One region of the Peribacillus sp. B-H-3 genome, then DNA from elsewhere that is predicted to be linked to it. Evidence: riboswitches for the same ligand, from Rfam matches in the RefSeq annotation. Region 1 holds a riboswitch; the other holds the start of a gene.

Region 1 (4,694 bases):
GTAATCTAATCGTGTGGAACCATTTTTTTCTGATTTCATGATAACTCTCCCTTAAAGAGGACAACGCAAATAATCCAATTAAAATACACCTTCTCATTATACTTTAATCAGACAAAATCTCAACAATATATAGACCTGGATATTTTTTCTTATTTTTATCCCTGCCTTTGGATTAAAGGGAGCATGATTGTTTCTTAAAATAGAGAAAAACCCGATTGATTAACCCTTATCTGGCAGAGCCTTTTAACATCAGGTAAAATATGAGAAAGAGCAAAAAAAGAATGGTGATAAAATGGCAAATATCCGGCAGATTGCACAGCTCGCTGGAGTTTCAGTGACAACAGTTTCAAGGGTGCTCAATAATCACCCTTATGTAAGGAATGATAAAAAAGAAGCAGTCCTGCGCGCTATTGAGGAATCTCAATATTCCAGGAATATAAATGCAGTCCACCTTTCCCGCGGGAAAACCAATCTGATTGGAGTTGTCAGCCCATATTCCAACCACCCTTACTACGGGGGAATCATTGAAGGCATCTCTAAGAGGGCCCAGGAGGCCGGCTGCCATTTGGTGATTTTCCAGACGGATTATATAAAGGAAAAAGAACAGGAAGCCCTGGAAATGCTGAAGATGAAACAGCTTGATGGAGTAATCATCTGCTCAAGAAGCAGCGATATTTCCCTATTAAAGGACTACCTGTCGTATGGGCCCATCATTTTGTGTGAAGATACGTCACAGACAGCCTTTTCATCGGTTAGCATTGACCACTATGCTGCCTTTTCCTGCGCACTCATGCATGTAGCAGAAAAAGGGCATAAAAAAATCGGCTACAGCCTTGGGAGAAAAAACAGCAGAAATAGCTCCCAGCGTACTAAGGCATATAGAGATATGATCCAGAAATACAATGCAGAGTACCAGGAAAACTGGATATTTGAAGGCTGCTATACCATGAAGGACGGAGAAGAACTTTTTCATAAATGGAGCATGCTGAAAAACAGGCCAGATGCCTTGATCATCACTAATGATGAAGCTGCTGCCGGCTGTATGATTGCGGCAAGGAAATCAGGGATTCAAATACCAGAACAATTAGCAATTGTTGGTTTTGACAATAACTATATTTCAAAAATGCTGGACATTACAACCGTTTCACTGCCGCTAGAACAAATTGGAATAACTTCCTTTGAGCTTCTTAGCAGCCAAGAAGCCAGACAAGTTAAGCTGGACTACTCACTTATCGAGAGGAAATCAGTTTAAGCTGCACTTTCCGCTTTTCGCAGTAAACGCCAGGAAAGGTAAAATAAAACTATTGCGGAATCACAAAAACTCATTTATACTGCTAACATATCAAACCGGCATCACTGCCGGATTTAATTGAATATTCCTCATTAACCGATGAGGTAGAGGCCGCGGCTTATATCAGTATAACGGACGAGATACAGTGAATATTAAAGACTCCGTTAAAAAGGATAAGCTGCCGAAGAGTGGAATCATTCCTGTTTTTCCACTCTGGCGATGTTTTCGAACAGGAACATCACTGTCACGTTTTTTTGAACGTGGGGAGCTATCTTCGGAAGGATTACACGGGTATAACAGCCGTCGATCTTTTTCGACGGCTGTTTTTTGTGTTTTCTTCCAAATCTAAAGGAGTGTAATACATGACAAAGCAAGCTGAGAACCAAAATAACCAGCTTAAAAGAGGACTGAAGGCAAGGCACCTCAGCATGATATCGCTAGGCGGCACCATTGGCACAGGGCTCTTTTTAGCCAGCGGCGGAGCAATCCATACAGCAGGACCCGGCGGAGCACTGGCTGCTTATGCAGCTATTGGCATTATGGTGTATTTCCTTATGACTGGCCTGGCTGAAATGGCAGCCTTCATGCCTGTAGCCGGGTCATTCAGGGTGTATGCCAATAAATTTGTGGATCCAGCGTTCGGATTTGCGCTTGGCTGGAACTACTGGTATAACTGGGCAATCACTATAGCAGCTGAGCTTTCCGCCGCAGTGCTTATTATGAAATTCTGGTTTCCTGACTCCCCCTCAAGCCTTTGGAGCGGCATTTGTTTAATTATCATGTTTCTTTTAAATTATCTGTCCGTTAAGGGCTTTGGAGAAGCCGAATTTTGGTTTTCTTTGATTAAAGTAATAACTGTCATTATCTTTATTATTGTCGGATCTTTAATGATTTTTGGAATTATGGGCGGCAAAGCCATTGGTTTCGGAAATTTCACAGTCGGAGATGCTCCTTTCCATGGAGGATTCCTGACCATCCTCGGCATCTTTATGGCAGCAGGCTTCTCTTTTCAGGGAACAGAGCTTTTAGGAATTGCCGCGGGCGAGAGTGAAAATCCGCGAAAAACCATCCCTAAGGCAATCCGTCAGGTGTTTTGGCGTATTATTCTGTTTTATATACTGGCCATCCTGGTGATCGCCCTCATTATCCCTTATACCAACAGCAGCCTTTTAAGCAGCAATGTTGCTGTCAGTCCATTTACATTAGTTTTCCAAAAAGCTGGATTGGCATTCTCGGCCTCCGTCATGAACGCCATCATCCTGACAGCTGTCTTATCAGCCGGCAATTCAGGAATGTACGCTTCTACAAGGATGCTATGGGATATGGCCCGCGAAGGCAAGGCGCCGCGTTTCTTAGGAAAACTCGATAAAAGAGGCGTTCCGGTAAATGCATTGATAGTGACTGCGCTTGTCGGCACACTTGCTTTTTTAACGACATTCTTTGGAGACGGAGCCGTTTATGTCTGGCTGTTAAATGCATCAGGTATGTCAGGCTTCATCGCATGGGTCGGAATCGCAATCTGCCATTATCGCTTCAGAAAAGCGTATGTGGCTCAGGGAAGAGATTTAAATGAACTGCCCTACCGTTCAAAATGGTTCCCATTCGGACCGCTTTTTGCCTTGGTCATTTGCATCGTGATTATTTTAGGGCAAAACTATACAGCCTTCACTGGCAGTTCCATTAACTGGAGCGGTGCATTAGTTTCCTATATCGGCCTTCCGCTTTTTCTTATATTCTGGCTTGGACATAAATACATGTACAAAACAAAGATGGTTCCTTTAAAAGAGTGCGATTTTGAAAATGAACTTTAATAAATAAGACGTTTTATATCCAATCATGTTTTTTAAAATCACACAGGGAAAAGCATTCGTTATCAGCCATGCGCTGTACACGAATGCTTTTCCTTTTTTATTTGGCATTAGCAAGCAGAAGTATTATCGGTCTATTTCTTGGATCTCTTCTAAAACATGTTGTTTTTGTTGTTTTTTAATGAGTTCTGTGAGGCAGTCATATTGTTAAATCAGCCACCTTTTTCCATAGCAGCAAAGTTTACGAAAACAGCCTTTATAAAAAGCACCGCCGCTTTTAATTTACATAAGCGGAAATAGATCGGTCACAAATGGCAAAGACTAAAAAAGGCTGCTCCGTAAAAATCCCAAATACTTCATATTATGAGGGAATCCTCCTTAAATATTAAGGAGGCATTAAGGAAGGATTACAATTTCAATATAAACAGAGACACAGCCATTTCACCCTCCCGTTTTGCCTTATGATGGTGAAGGATTAAATTTAAAAAATATCAGGAGAAGAGACATGAACAGATATATGAACGCATTGCGCATCTTATTTTTCACATTTATTTTCATTTTTTCGGCTTCTGTAACCCATTCAGAGGCTTCATCACTAACAGCTCCTGACATCACAAGCGGTGCTGGCGTTGTAATGGATGCTAAAACCGGAAAAATCCTATTCGGCAAAAATGCTGAGCAAAAAATGTACCCTGCCAGTTTGACGAAGGTAGCAACAGCCATTTATGCACTGGAAAAGGCAGATCCAAGAGAATTAGTTACGGTCAGCGGGAAGGCTGCTAATGAAATTGGCTCTTCCGTATATATTGAAAAGGGCGAAAAGATACAGCTAAAAAAGCTTATCGAAGGGTTTTTGATTAACTCGGGCAATGATGCTGGAGATGCAATTGCTGAGCATCTGTCTGGCAGCGAAAAGCAATTTGCCATTGACCTCAATCATTTCTTGAAGAGTGAGGTGCATGTTCAACACACACATTTCACCAATCCGCACGGTCTCTTCAATTCTCAGCATGTTACAACAGCAGAGGATCTTGCGAAAATCACCCGGTTCGCACTTCAGAACCCTGATTTCAGAACCTTTATAGGAACTAAAGAACTGCCTTGGCATGTTAAAACCTGGGATACGACACTGGTTACCCATCATAAGCTTTTAAAGGGAGAATTCCCATATGAAGGTATCACGGGCGGAAAAACCGGTTATGTTCGCCAGGCCGGGCATACCCTGATAACTACAGCTCACAGAAACCAGCTGGATTTGATTGCAGTCACATTGAAAAATAATTCTTCAAAAAATGCCTATCTAGATACAGAGAAACTGCTGGATTATGGTTTCAATCATTTTGTGACAGCAAAGCTCAATAAAAACGAAAAGTTTAAACTGGCTGAAAAAACCTACTCACTAAAAAGTGATGTCTATTATACACAGGCAAAAGCCGACCATCCAAAAGTTTTAGCCATGAAAGACGGAAAACTTTCTATAAAAAACCAAGTGGGTCAGGTTATCCAATCCTTTAACCTCCAGCATATTGCATATGCTGAGGAAAAGCAGGATTTAAAAAGCACTCAATCAAAGCCATCGCCAGCCCGCCATGCTT
Region 2 (4,694 bases), 360 kb from region 1:
CTTTATTGGAAACCCTGCAAAACGATGAATTCCAGATCCCCGCATTTGGCTATGAGCTTATCAGGGAAATTTTGCTGCCTGATATCCTCGGCAAAGATTCCAAACAAATCATGTACTGGGCCGGCAAGCAATTAGCCAGAAAATTTCCGCTTAACGGAGTGGACGAAGTTATTGAATTCTTCGTTAGCGCAGGATGGGGCCAGCTTGAAATAGTAAAACAAACTAAAGACGAATTGGAAATGTCCCTCAGCGGCGAAATTATCGACAGGCGCCTTGATATCAGCCATGAATGCCATTTTGGACTTGAAACCGGATTTCTTGCAGAACAAATCAGCATGATCAAGAAATTTCACTCAGAAGCGTACGAAGAAACAAAACGGAGAAATAAAAAAGCGGCCTTTATCGTTAAATGGGATATCAAAGATCCCATTTAACGATAAGGTCATTCATGAAAAGGAGGTTCACCCATCTAAGCGATGCCTGCCGGGCATGGCCGGAAATTATTCCAGATGGGCGATCCTCTTATTTTTTTATCCTGACACATTCATGGAAGTTTTGCTTTATGCTTTTACCTGTGCAGGTTCATCAAGCCGGAATGCTTCATGAAGCGCCTCGACCGCTTTCACCATATCCTTTTGGTCCACAACCGTGGAAACCTTGATCTCCGATGTGCTCACCATTTTTATCACAATGCCATTCTGCGCCATGCACTCAAACATTTCTGCCGCAACGCCCGGGTTGGATACCATGCCAGAGCCCACAATAGAGACCTTTGAAAGGCCGCTTTCCGTTTCGACCCTGTCAAATGGCAGATTGTTTTTATTTTTCTCCAGTACATTCAGCGCCTCTTCCACATCATTGCTTTTAATGGAGAAAGTAAGGTTAATAGAATCCGTATCTGTCATGCTTTGAATAATAATATCCACATTAATGCGGTTTTTGGCCAGTGTTGTGAAAATGGTGGATAGTGTTCCTATATTGCCTGATAAACCAAAAATGGTTACGCGTGTAATACGATCTTCAAAAGCAATTCCTCTTACAATCAGATTTTGTTCCATCGATGCTTCCTCCTCAATGATCGTTCCTTTTTCCTGTTCCATGCTTGAACGTACTTCAAGCTGAATTTGATAATTTTTTGCAAATTCCACTGCTCTCGGATGCAGCACACCTGCACCGAGATTGGCTAGCTCGAGCATTTCATCATATGAAACGGACAGCAGCTTTCTGGCTCCTTTTATGTAACGGGGATCCGTTGTATACACGCCTGTTACATCTGTATAAATATCGCAGCGGTCAGCATGGAGGGCGGAAGCAAGGGCAACAGCCGTTGTATCAGACCCGCCCCTGCCAAGCGTCGTAATTTCCCCATCGGCATCCACACCCTGAAAGCCTGCAACAACAACGATTTTTCCTGCTTCAAGAGCCGCCTTCACCCTTGCTGTTTCTATATCCGAGATCCTTGCATTCGAATGGACGGCTTCTGTACTGATTCCCGCCTGCCATCCTGTATATGAAACAGCATCATAGCCTTTAGCCAATAATGCCATTGTTAAGTAGGAGATGGTAACCTGCTCTCCTGTGGATAAAAGCATATCCATTTCCCGTTTGGATGGAGCAGCTGAAATTTCTTTTGCCATGGAAACCAATTCATCCGTGGTTTTCCCCATAGCGGACACAACCACCACAACCTGATTTCCTCTTTCTGCTTCTTCAATGACCCTGTTTGCAGCATTTTGTATTTTTTCAATGCTTCCTACTGATGTGCCGCCAAATTTCTGAACGATTAATGCCATTATGCTGCACCCTCTCCGAATTTGTTTATCATCCTTAAGTACCTGTATAGCTTCCTGATTTTCAGACGCAAAAAAAGCAATGAGAAATATCTCATTGCTGTGAAAAACGTAGAAACAATACGCCTAGCACAGTGAGATAGCTCTCCAGAATTTTCATCCTGACAATCTGCCATTTATTCAATGTCAGACCAGCAAAACAAGTATTGAGCCTTGTTGTGCTTCGGCGATTTCCCCTTTCGCAGCCTTTCGCAGAAGCTCATCCTTCTCCCGGCTGTTACTCTTGAAACCCGCACCTCTATCAACACTTTAAAACAGTAACGTTTTAATCATGTAAAATTCACTATGATTATAGCACAGGAAATTCACTGCATCAACTTTATTCTTGCAATTTTCTAACGATTTCCTGAGCGATTTGGGCCGGAATTCCCGCTTCCCTGATTTCCTCTGCCGTTGCTTCCCTCATTTTCTTAACAGATCCGAAATGCTTCAGGAGCTGCTTCTTTCTCTTCTCCCCAATCCCGTCAATCTCATCAAGCAAGGACTGAAAGGCATTTTTTCCGCGGATCTGGCGGTGAAAGGTGATGGCAAAACGGTGGACCTCATCCTGTATCCGCTGAAGAAGGTAAAATTCCTGGCTTCTTCTGTCTAAAGGAACAAGCTCAAGGGGATTTCCAATCATCAGCTGTGAGGTTTTGTGCTTATCATCTTTAACAAGCCCGGCTAGAGGAACATCCAAGCCCAGTTCGTTTTCTAATATATCCCGCACACCGTCAACATGGCCTTTTCCTCCATCAATGATAATCAAATCAGGCAGAGGAAGCCCTTCCTTCAGTACCCGGGTATATCTCCGACGGACAACCTCCCTCATGGATTCGTAATCATCCGGTCCCTGGACGGTTTTAATTTTATATTTCCGGTATTCGCGTTTTTCCGGTTTTCCGTCAATAAAGACAACAAGAGCTGAAACAGGATTGGTTCCCTGGATGTTCGAATTATCAAATGCCTCAATCCTGTGCGGCGTATAAATGCCAAGATGCGACCCAAGGTTCTCCACAGCCTTGATGGTCCGGTCTTCATCCCGTTCGATCAAAGAAAATTTCTCCTGGAGGGCAATGCTCGCATTTTTGCTGGCAAGCTTTAAGAGATCCTTCTTTTGGCCCCTTTTCGGATGAAGAATCCTCACATCCAGCAAGCGGCCGGCAAGCTCAGCATCGACAGATTCCGGCAGCAGAATTTCCTTCGGCTTGAAATGGCTTGGCATTGCGTAGAATTGCCCAAGATATGTCAGCAGCTCCTGTTCCGGTTCATCATAAATCGGAAATAGGGAAACATCACGCTCAATCAACTTGCCCTGCCTGACAAAGAACACCTGTACACACATCCATCCTTTATCATAGGAGTAGCCAAACACATCGCGATCCGTGAAATCATGAGTCATCATTTTCTGTTTTTCCATCGTTACTTCAATATGGGCAATTTTATCGCGGTATTCCTTTGCTCTTTCAAAGTCTAGGTCTTCAGCAGCAGCATGCATTTTCTCTGAAAGCTCTTTTTTGATTTCCTGATAGCCCCCATTTAAAAAACGGGCGATATCATCGGTCATTTTTTTATATTCCGTATCCTCCACCTCATACACACATGGTGCCAGGCATTGGCCCAGATGATAGTATAAACAGACCCTGTCCGGGAGGGTATTACATTTCCTGAGCGGATATATCCGGTCCAGCAGTTTTTTTGTTTCATTTGCTGCAATCACATTGGGGTATGGCCCAAAATACTTTCCCTTGTCCTTCTTTACCTTCCTTGTAATAATCAGCCGGGGATGCTTTTCTGCTGTCAGCTTGATGAAAGGATAGGTTTTATCATCCTTCAGCATGACATTATACTTCGGATCATGCTTTTTGATTAAATTCAGCTCAAGGATCAGCGCTTCAATATCTGAAGAGGTTACAATGTATTCAAAATCCTCAATTTCATTAACAAGCCTAAGGGTTTTACCGTCATGGGAGCCTGTAAAATAAGACCTGACCCTGTTTTTTAATACCTTTGCCTTTCCCACATAGATGATGGTCCCTTGCCGGTCCTTCATCAGGTAGCAGCCAGGCTGGTCAGGAAGCAGTGCAAGCTTGTCTTTGATCCTCTGATTCACTTCTTCACCTTCTTTTCTGTTTCAAACTTTGATCTATATAGTGAAACACACGTCAGCGGATCTTCTCTTTCCATGCTGATGATTGGTTATAATCGGGACTTTACCTGCCAGCAGCTCCTATTAAAAAGGGAACTGCTTACCCAGGGAACATTCATTCTATTTTTTCATACTTACTTTCTTAAATATACTACAAATCAGCAAAAAAGGCAGGCTGTGATGCTTTCCATTTCCACCAGTCAATCATCACTTCAGAAACAACCTCTGATAAAGATATTTTAATAAGGAACCTGGCCATGGCTTCTATGGCCTGCACAGCATCTGGCGGAAGGATTAGAAAATGTTGCCGGTTGTTTCTCGCTTTAAAATGTATAACAATTGAAACAGCAAGACAGCATCCGACATACACAGGAGGGAATTATGAAAAATAATAGATTGTTACTTTCATTAGCAGCATGCTTGGCCATTATTTTTTCTGCGGCGACTATTCATCCTTCTGGTTCAAAGGCAAGTGCAAGCAGCCATGATCCAGTTATCTTCATTCACGGGGCCGGCGGCAATAGCTCAAACTTTAACAGCATTAAGAATTACCTGAAAACACAAGGCTGGTCTGATGATGAACTATATACCATTGAAATGGCTGATAAAACTGGGAACAGCTTAAATAATGCAAGACAGCTGGTGCCATTTGTAGATGAAGTGTTAAAGAAGACAGGAAAGAGCAAGGTCGATATTATCGGCCACAGCGCGGGAGG

Evidence for each region. Region 1 has a riboswitch for lysine ahead of ACN6MY_RS22570 (amino acid permease). Riboswitches for the same ligand answer to the same signal wherever they lie in the genome.
Region 2: linked by a shared signal. The riboswitch ahead of ACN6MY_RS20755 (aspartate kinase) and the one ahead of ACN6MY_RS22570 (amino acid permease) in region 1 are both predicted to bind lysine.

Annotation. Positions count from the first base shown of each region.
Region 1 is NZ_CP183879.1:4,517,995-4,522,688, forward strand. It holds gene ACN6MY_RS22560 (FtsW/RodA/SpoVE family cell cycle protein) at 1-39, opposite strand, end outside; gene ACN6MY_RS22565 (LacI family DNA-binding transcriptional regulator) at 293-1,252, shown strand; lysine riboswitch at 1,389-1,570, shown strand; gene ACN6MY_RS22570 (amino acid permease) at 1,654-3,102, shown strand; gene ACN6MY_RS22575 (D-alanyl-D-alanine carboxypeptidase family protein) at 3,605-4,694, shown strand, end outside.
Region 2 is NZ_CP183879.1:4,155,410-4,160,103, forward strand. It holds gene ACN6MY_RS20750 (YslB family protein) at 1-434, shown strand, start outside; gene ACN6MY_RS20755 (aspartate kinase) at 561-1,793, opposite strand; lysine riboswitch at 1,923-2,099, opposite strand; gene uvrC (excinuclease ABC subunit UvrC) at 2,170-3,942, opposite strand; gene ACN6MY_RS20765 (esterase/lipase family protein) at 4,360-4,694, shown strand, end outside.